DNA from 4 places in the Streptomyces sp. NPDC001599 genome. Region 1 is predicted to be linked to each of the others. Evidence: riboswitches for the same ligand, from Rfam matches in the RefSeq annotation. Region 1 holds a riboswitch; each other region holds the start of a gene.

The links. A riboswitch is a leader RNA that binds a small molecule or an ion and turns the genes downstream of it on or off. The one in region 1 is predicted to bind cyclic di-AMP.
Region 2: another riboswitch for cyclic di-AMP. It lies ahead of rpfA (resuscitation-promoting factor protein RpfA); the one in region 1 lies ahead of ACFYZ3_RS13020 (peptidoglycan DD-metalloendopeptidase family protein).
Region 3: another riboswitch for cyclic di-AMP. It lies ahead of ACFYZ3_RS37545 (transglycosylase SLT domain-containing protein); the one in region 1 lies ahead of ACFYZ3_RS13020 (peptidoglycan DD-metalloendopeptidase family protein).
Region 4: another riboswitch for cyclic di-AMP. It lies ahead of ACFYZ3_RS06910 (NlpC/P60 family protein); the one in region 1 lies ahead of ACFYZ3_RS13020 (peptidoglycan DD-metalloendopeptidase family protein).

Annotation. Positions count from the first base shown of each region.
Region 1 is NZ_JBIAVA010000004.1:44,165-46,342, reverse strand. It holds gene ACFYZ3_RS13025 (tyrosine-protein phosphatase) at 1-574, opposite strand, end outside; cyclic di-AMP (ydaO/yuaA leader) riboswitch at 999-1,156, shown strand; gene ACFYZ3_RS13020 (peptidoglycan DD-metalloendopeptidase family protein) at 1,161-2,090, shown strand.
Region 2 is NZ_JBIAVA010000012.1:102,659-104,836, forward strand. It holds gene eno (phosphopyruvate hydratase) at 1-314, opposite strand, end outside; gene rpfA (resuscitation-promoting factor protein RpfA) at 562-1,290, opposite strand; cyclic di-AMP (ydaO/yuaA leader) riboswitch at 1,294-1,460, opposite strand; gene ACFYZ3_RS27760 (transglycosylase family protein) at 1,644-2,178, opposite strand, start outside.
Region 3 is NZ_JBIAVA010000028.1:13,185-15,362, reverse strand. It holds gene ACFYZ3_RS37550 (polyprenyl synthetase family protein) at 1-85, opposite strand, end outside; cyclic di-AMP (ydaO/yuaA leader) riboswitch at 820-992, shown strand; gene ACFYZ3_RS37545 (transglycosylase SLT domain-containing protein) at 997-1,491, shown strand; gene ACFYZ3_RS37540 (HAD family hydrolase) at 1,544-2,178, opposite strand, start outside.
Region 4 is NZ_JBIAVA010000002.1:482,997-485,174, reverse strand. It holds gene pcrA (DNA helicase PcrA) at 1-733, opposite strand, end outside; cyclic di-AMP (ydaO/yuaA leader) riboswitch at 989-1,173, shown strand; gene ACFYZ3_RS06910 (NlpC/P60 family protein) at 1,180-2,178, shown strand, end outside.

The DNA of each region.
Region 1 (2,178 bases):
CGGCGTTCGACTTCAGGTAGTCCTCGACGACGGCCTCGCGCTCGACACCCAGGGCGAGCAAGGTGACGGCGATCGACAGGCCCGCGCGGTCCTTTCCGGCGGCGCAGTGCATCAGGGCCGGGACGCTGTCCTCGGCGAGCGCGTGCAGGATGCGGGAGTGCTCCGCGGTGCGCTCCGTGACGATCGAGCGGTAGGAGCCGATCATGCGGTCCGCGGCCTTGCCGTCGGCCAGGATCTCGCGCAGCTGGTCGAGGTCGCCGTCACGGACCATCTTCCAGAACTCGGCGCCGTCGGCCGGGTCACTCAGCGGCAGGTTGACGTTGCGCACGCCGGGCAGCTCGACGTCCGGGCCCTCGAGCTTCTGGTCGGCCGCGTTGCGGAAGTCGAAGATCGTGTGCAGGCCCAGCGAGGCCAGGAACGCGGCGTCCTCCCCGGTGGCGTGAGCCAGGTGACCGCTGCGGAACAGCACCCCCTGCCGCACCCGCCGCCCGTCCACGGTCGGCAGTCCGCCCACGTCCCGGAAGTTGCGCACGCCGGTCAGCTCGGGTTCGGTCGACGGGACCTGCTGCGTCACGGGGGCTCCTCCCACTCCGCCCCGCCGCCGCTGCTCGCCGACGGGCTTCACCCGACGATACGGCATCCCCTGTGCGCGAAATCGCACCCGGAGGCATATTCCGGGCAGATAAGAGCCTTCTGTCCGAATTGGCGCCTTGATAACAACTGGCCCTGAAATGGCGCAGGGTGAATGAGAGGCGCGTGAGCAGCGTCATATCCGTGACCGTGCGTTGCCCGTCATGTTCACGTAATTCAACTGTTTCTCAAGGGGCTTCAGGTAAAAGCGCGCGACGGAAATCGACGCAGGGTTACCGGATATCCCCGTAAAGGATCAATCGGAACACCTGTCGAGGGAACCCCTCGCTTGTCCCCTTGCGTCTTGGTCCCTTACGTTCACCACCGATCCGGACGGACGCCTAATCCTGCCGCCGACCGGAGCCCGCACTCATCGACCACCCGTACACGGCAGGAGCGGGGGACCCACAGGTAGAACTGCCTGTTCCGGTTCCCGGAACGGCTTGGGGTAAAGCCGCGTTCCGACGCGGCCGGGCATCTCCAGCCCGCACCCGACAGCTCACCTCGCAGGCGCCGGAGAGGAATTCGCCATGCCCGCGAAGGGTAAGCACCGCCGTACCAGGGCCATGCGCCTGACCCGCACCATCGCCGTCGCCGGAACCGGTGGCGCCGCGCTCGCGCTCCCGCTGATGGGTGCCGCCGCCGCCAACGCCGCTCCCGCGCACTCCGTTTCCGAGCAGGCCGTGCAGTCCGTTCCGACGTCGGCCAAGAAGGCCGCCGCCGAGAAGAACTCCGACTCGCGCACCTACACCGTGAAGAGCGGGGACTACCTCTCGAAGATCGCCGACGAGCAGGACGTCGACGGCGGCTGGAAGAAGCTCTACGCGGACAACCGCGAGGCCGTCGGTTCCGACCCGTCGCTGATCCACCCCGGGCTCAAGCTCTCGATCGACGGCCAGGCCGCCAAGCCGTCGGCGCCGTCCTCCGCGCAGTCGCACAAGCCCGCGCAGAAGTCCGCCGAGAAGCCCGCCGCCGCCAAGCCGGCCCAGAAGTCGACGGACGCCGAGAAGACCTCCTCCTCGGACACCGGCAGCCAGTCCACGGGCACCACCAGCGGCTACACCTCCCCCGTCGCGGGCGGCACTGTCGGTACCCCGTACCACCAGTCCGGCAGCATGTGGTCCAGCGGCTACCACACCGGCACCGACTTCGTCGTCCCGACCGGCACCTCCCTCAAGGCCGTCGGCGCGGGCACCGTCGTCTCCGCCGGCTGGGGCGGCGCGTACGGCAACCAGGTCGTCATCCAGCTCGCCGACGGCCACTACGCCCAGTACGCCCACCTCTCCTCGCTCTCCGTCTCCGCCGGTCAGTCGGTGACGGCGGGTCAGCAGGTCGGCCTCTCCGGTGCCACCGGCAACGTGACCGGCCCGCACCTGCACTTCGAGATCCGCACCACGCCGGACTACGGCTCGGACATCGACCCGCTGGCGTTCCTGCGCTCGCACGGCGTCTCCGTCTGACGACCGGTTCCGCGCGGCCCCCGCGCACCGAAGGCCGGACCCCGATCCCCGGGTCCGGCCTTCGGCGTGTCCGGACCACGGTGCACGC
Region 2 (2,178 bases), on a different contig from region 1:
GAGCCCTTGTTGTCGGTGGCGTCCAGGTCGAACATGGCCTGGTCGATCAGGCGCTGCTCGGTGGCGTCGTAGCCGACCAGCTCCGGGCCGATCTGCTCGATGACGGCCAGCACGGCCTTCTCGACGCCCTTGCCGAGGTAACGGCCCGGGTCGCCGTCACGCAGTTCGATGGCCTCGAAGGCACCGGTGGAGGCGCCGGAGGGAACGGCGGCACGCCCCGTGCTGCCGTCGTCGAGGCCGACCTCGACCTCGACCGTGGGGTTGCCTCGGGAGTCCAGGATTTCCCGGGCTACGACGACGTCGATGGACGGCACGAGCATCTCCTTCTTCAATGTGACGCTTCGATGTGGCGCTTCGGTGGGCCGCGGTCCGCGGGACCGCGACGGCTCTGCGGGACCGAGCCTAACCGGCTCCGGGCGATCGGCCAGCCGATCGCCCACCCGCTGGACAGAACCGAGAGTAAATTGTTTCCGAACGGAACAAAGGCGGAACATGAAAATCCCGCCCCGGTGCGTACGGGGGAACACGCACCGGGGCGGGAGTCGCGGGGCGGGCCGCCGCCTACTTCAGGTGCAGCTGCTGGCCCGGGTAGATCAGGTCGGCGTCGTCGACGATGTCGTCGTTCAGCTTGAACAGCTTCGCCCAGCCGCCCTTGACGTCGTGCTCCTCGGCGATCGAGCTGAGGGTGTCGCCCTTGACGACCTTGTACTCGCCGTCGCCCTTCTCGACCTTCTTGCCGGTCGGGGTGGTGACGGTCTTCTTCGCGGGCTTCTCGGCCTTCGGCTCGGCGGCCGGGCGCTCGGAGGAGCGGGAGGCCTTCTGCTCGGTGGAGCGCTCGGCGGTGGAGCCGCTGCTCTGGCTCTGCGAGCTCTCGGAGCTGGAGGAACCGCTGTCCTGGGAGCCGCCACCGGTGTACGCGGCGCCCGACAGGCCGGTGCCGCAGACCGGCCAGGCACCCTTGCCCTGGCCCGCGAGCACCTTCTCGGCGATCTCGATCTGCTGGGACTTGCTCGCCTGGTCGGCGGAGGAGGCGTACTGCGTACCGCCGTAGGCGGCCCAGGTGGAGGCGGAGAACTGCAGACCGCCGTAGTAACCGTTGCCGGTGTTGATGGACCAGTTGCCGCCGGACTCGCACTGGGCGACGGCGTCCCACTCGGACGCGGTGGCGGCGGAGGCGTTGCCGGCCGCCATCAGCGGGGCGGCGACGGCGGCACCGGTGACGCCGGCGACGGCGATGACTCGGGTGGCCTTGGACGGGCGACGGTGCTTGCCCTTGCCGGAAAACAGCATGGTTGATCCCCTCACCGACGCCTGCGAGGTGAGCTGTCGGGTTCGGGCCGGTTGAGTTGCCCGGCCGGGTTCCTCGCGGAACTCGGCTTCACCCCTAGCCACTCCGGCTCAACTGCCCGGTGCGGCGCTTACCTTGGGTCCCCCGCTCCTGCCTGCGGCGCTTGACGCGACGACTGTTCCCGTACGGCCGCTGGCAGGATTCGGCGTTGCGGCTGTCGGGGCCCGCGGTGGCGAGCGGTCATGACCGTAGACACGCGCTCCGCGGATTTTCAAAGACGATCACGGCTTCTGAGACCTATCTCTCACGAGATCCAAAAGGGACATACAGTCCCTAACCGTGACGTGAACTCCCCCTACTTTTCGCCCGATTCGCCCGTGACCGTGAGCGTCTGACCGGGCAGGATGTGGTCGGGGTCGGCACCGACGACCGCCTCGTTGTCGGCGTAGAGCGCGTGCCATCCGCCGTCGACCTCAAGGGAGTCGGCGATGGCCCAGAGACTGTCGCCGGTGCGGACGACGTAACAGCCGTCCCCGGCCTCTCGCTCGTCACCGTCGCGCGAGGCGTGCCGGCCCGCCGTCGGGTCCGTACGGCCCTCCCCCGTCGCATCCTCGTCCGCACTGCCGCCGCGGTGCTTGCCGGAGCCGGACGAGCCCTCGGTGCCCTGCGGTTCGGCACTGGCGGAGGGGTCGGATTCGGACGAAGTGTCCGGCTTGGTGGATTGGTCCGCACCATCGGACGAGGCGTCAGACGACGGCGAGGAAGAAGCCGAAGAAGAGGGCGAAGGGGACGAAGAGGACGCCCCGGACTCCGACTCCGGAGTTTCGGCCGTACCGGTCGAGCCGGTTGAACCGGTCGAACCGGATGACTCGGATGACGGGGACGACTCG
Region 3 (2,178 bases), on a different contig from region 1:
CCTCGACAGCAACCAATCCGGCCTGGACATCGGCTTCCAGAGCCTGGTCCCGCACGCTCAGCCCGAACGGCCCGACGACGGTCACGAGGGGTCTCCTGTCTGCTGGTGTCTACTGGCGATTACCTGGTTTGTCGATAGGTCGCTGCCACCACTCAAGTCAGCGTATCCGGTCACGTTTCGATCACCGCTAGCGCCCACCGTTACAGGCTGGGCGGTATCGGATCATGAACGGTATGTTTTTGATCAGGTGATATGAGCAGATTTTGGTTGATATCGCCAGAGGGGACGAGCCGGAGCCGGAGGGCGAACGGGCCGAAGCCGCCACCGAAGATCCCACCACTCCTCCCAACGGCCCGCACTTCGAGAACGTCACCCGATCGACACACCTGCCCCCTCCCCCGTCCCCCCGCTTCCTCGCTCCCTGCCCCCTCTCTCCCCACTCCCTTTCCCGCCGCTTCCCCCTCCCCGTTTCCCGTCGCTTCCCTCTCCCCGTTTCCCGCCCCTCCCGGCTCGACACCCGAAGCCGTCCCCACCTGCGGTCGGTTGGCTCCTAGTTGGGGTTAATGCCCCATTTGCCGTGCTTGTTGAAGCCAGTGAGTTGGCTCACTCCCGACACCCGAGAGGCAACCCCGTCGGAACCTGTGCCCTCCCTTTGCCCCGCAAGCCAGTTGGGGATTGGCGACAGCAAATGATCAAGAGCCATAAAGGCCCCAGACCAAGGTCAACAGGCACGTTGGGTGATTCCTGCACTTGTTCCGGACATGTGCTCTCGCATACGTTCCCGGCCTGTCGGGTGGACGCCGAATCCTGCCACCGCCCGTCGCACAGTCATCCATCCAACAAACTCGCAGGCAGGAGCGGGGGACCCAGGTAAGTCGCCGCACCGGTCACCACCGGAGCGGCTCGGGGTGAAGCCGTACCCGTCAGGGCACGGCCGGGCACCTCCCCGCCCGAACCCGACAGCTCACCTCGTAGGCGTAAGGAGAGGGACACCGCATGTCTGCCAACGGTCTGAACCGTCACGCCCGCACCAGCCGCCTCGCCCGCAAGCTCGCCGTGGCCGGCACCGGTGCCGCGGTGCTCGCGCTGCCGCTCATCGGCGCCACCACCGCTTCCGCGGCCACCCCGGCCGCCGCCACGACCGCCACCACGGCGGCCACGACGACCTACCCGGACAACCTCGACGGCTGGATCCGCGAGTCGCTCGACATCATGGCCCAGCACGGCATCCCCGGGACCTACGAGGGCATTCACCGCAACATCATGCGTGAGTCCTCCGGCAACCCGCTCGCCATCAACAACTGGGACATCAACGCGATCAACGGCACCCCGTCCAAGGGCCTGCTCCAGGTGATCGACCCGACCTTCCAGGCGTACCACGTCGAGGGCACCTCCTGGGACCCGTACGACCCGGTCGCCAACATCACCGCCGCCTGCAACTACGCGGCCGACCGCTACGGCTCGATGGACAACGTCTTCAGCGCGTACTGAGCAGCACCGCCGCGGCAGCGCACCGAGCGGCAGTGCATCACGAGGCAGTGCATCAAGAGGTACCGAAGATCCGCTCGAGGACGACGGCCACGCCGTCGTCCTCGTTCGTCGTCGTGACCTCGTCGGCCACCGCCTTGAGTTCGGGGTGGGCGTCGGCCATGGCGACACCGTGGGCCGCCCACTGGAACATGGGGATGTCGTTGGGCATGTCCCCGAAAGCGATCGTCCGCCGCCGCTCCATGCCAAGGTGCTCGGCGGCCAGCGCCAGGCCGGTGGCCTTGGTGATGCCGCAGGGCTGGAGCTCCACCGTGCCGGGCCCCGACATGGTGACCGTCGCGAGGGAACCGACCACCGCGCGAGCCGTCGCCGCCAGTTCGTCGTCGGTCAGCTCGGGGTGGCGCAGCAGCACCTTGCTGATCGGCGTGGACCACAGCTGCGCACGCCGCTCGACGCGCACCGCGGGCAGCGTCGGGTGGGGCATCAGGTAGCCCGGCTCGATGAGCGTCAGCCCGTCGACGCCGTCCTGGTCCACGGCGGCGTGCACCTGGCCCACCTCGGCCTCGATCTTGCCGAGCGCCGTCTCGGCCAGCTCCCGGTCCAGGGTGACCGACCACAGCATCCGGTGCGCGCCGGCGTCGTACACCTGCGCGCCCTGTCCGCACACCGCGAGCCCCGTGCAGCCGAGCC
Region 4 (2,178 bases), on a different contig from region 1:
GCCGCGACTGGTACATCGCGTAGGCCTGGGCCAGCGTCTTCTCGAAGCCGTCGGCGGCCTGGGCGGCGAAGTCCTCCTCGTCGATCAGCTCGTTCTTCAGATTGCTGATCTTCGCGCTGAACGACTTCGGCGGGAAGCGCTTGGGGTCCAGGTCCAGGTCGCGGCAGACCAGCGCCATGAGCCGCTTGGAGTCGGCGGCATCGTAGATCGAGAACGACGAGGTGAAGCCGAGCTTCTTCGACTCGCGGCGCAGGATGCGGACGCACGCGCTGTGGAAGGTCATCACCCACATGGCGTTGGCGCGCGGGCCGACGAGCTGCTCGACGCGCTCCTTCATCTCGCCCGCGGCCTTGTTGGTGAAGGTGATCGCGAGGATCTGGCCCGGGTGGACGTTCCGCTCGGCCAGCAGGTGGGCGATGCGGTGGGTCAGCACGCGGGTCTTGCCGGAACCGGCACCGGCCACGATGAGCAGCGGGGAGCCGGAGTGGACGACGGCGGCGCGCTGGTTCTCGTTCAGCCCCTCCAGGAGCGCCGCGGCGTCCAGGGCGGGGCGCGGGGCGCCGTCCCGGTAGTGGGTGTCCCGCTCCGGGGGCGCGTCGAACTTCCCGCCGAACAGATCGTGCGGAACCGGCTCCGGTCCGTGATCGTCCTCGGGCGGCGGCGGGGGTTCCTCCTCGTGACCCCGGGGGGTCTGGAGGCTCGCCAGGAAGCTGTCGTCAAAGAGGCTGCTCATCGCTCTCCGAGTCTAGGGCGCCCCACCGACAACCCGGTGCCACCCCGGAAAATGCCCCCCACCCTCTCGGCGCGGGCACGCCCTGCGACCAGCGGAACCACGAAGAGTGACGCTCGCGACCGCCCCGGAGGCACCCGAACGAAAGGTCACGAAAATGTATCGGGCATATCACCCACCAACCTTCACAGCGGCCACACGAGTTGGCTACGGTGCGGGGCAGGCCGCTCGACCCCCTCCGGCGAACCTCGCCGGTCCGCGCGGCCTCCGCCGAGTCCGGCCTGCCCGCACGGCACCGGAGCCGGGGACCCACCGAGACCTTGGGGTGAATCGGCCGCACCGCCCTCGACTGCACGAAGAGGGCGGGCCGCCGTAGGGCAACCCTTCCGAACCACCGCCCGAACCCGACAGCTAACCCGGTAGGCGGAGCACTGGAAGGAGTCGCCTCCTTGGCGTCGCACCGCAAGTCGCGCCCCACCGGTACCCGCGTCGCGGGCATACGGACCCCGGCCCTCGCCACCGCGGCCCTCACCTCCGTCGCGCTGCTGTCCCAGACGGCGAACGCCACGCCGTCGGACGACCGGCCGACCCTGGAGGAGGTCGAGAAGAAGGTCGACGACCTCTACCGCCAGGCCGGGTCGGCGACCGAGAAGTACAACGCGGCCAAGGAGAAGACCACCAAGCAGCGCAAGAAGGTCGACGGCCTCCTCGACGACGTCGCCCGGCGCACCCAGAAGCTCAACGACGCGCGCGAGGAGCTGGGTTCCTTCGCCTCCGCCCAGTACCGCACGGGCGCCTCGGTCCCGGAGACCGCGACGCTGCTGCTCGCGGACTCGCCGCAGGACTACTTCGACCAGAACCAGCTGATGAACCGGCTCACCGGCCGGCAGAAGACCGCCGTCGACGACTACGTCACGCAGCAGTCCGAGACGATGAAGAAGCGCCGGGAGGCCACCGAGAGCCTCGAGACGCTCACCGAGTCGCAGACCGACCTGAAGACGGCCAAGTCGACCGTCCAGAAGAAACTCGCCACCGCGCGGGAGTTGCTCTCGGAACTGACCGCCGAGGAGAAGGCCCGGCTCGCGGCGATCGAGAGGAAGAAGCAGGAGGAGTCCGAGCGCAAGGCCGCCGAGCTGGCGAAGCAGCAGGCGGCCCAGGAGGAGGCCGAGCGCAAGCGCCGGGAGGAGGCCGCCCAGCAGCAGGAGAGCGGTTCCGGATCCGGCGGCACCGGCTCTTCCGAGTCGTCGGACTCGTCGACGCCGGGCACCTCGACCGGCACCAAGGCCGACAAGGCCATCGCCTTCGCCCGCGCGCAGATCGGCAAGCCGTACGTCTGGGGCGCCACGGGCCCCGGTTCCTACGACTGCTCGGGCCTCACCCAGGCCGCCTGGAAGGCCGCCGGCGTGACGCTGCCGCGCGTCACCTACGACCAGGTCAACGCGGGCACC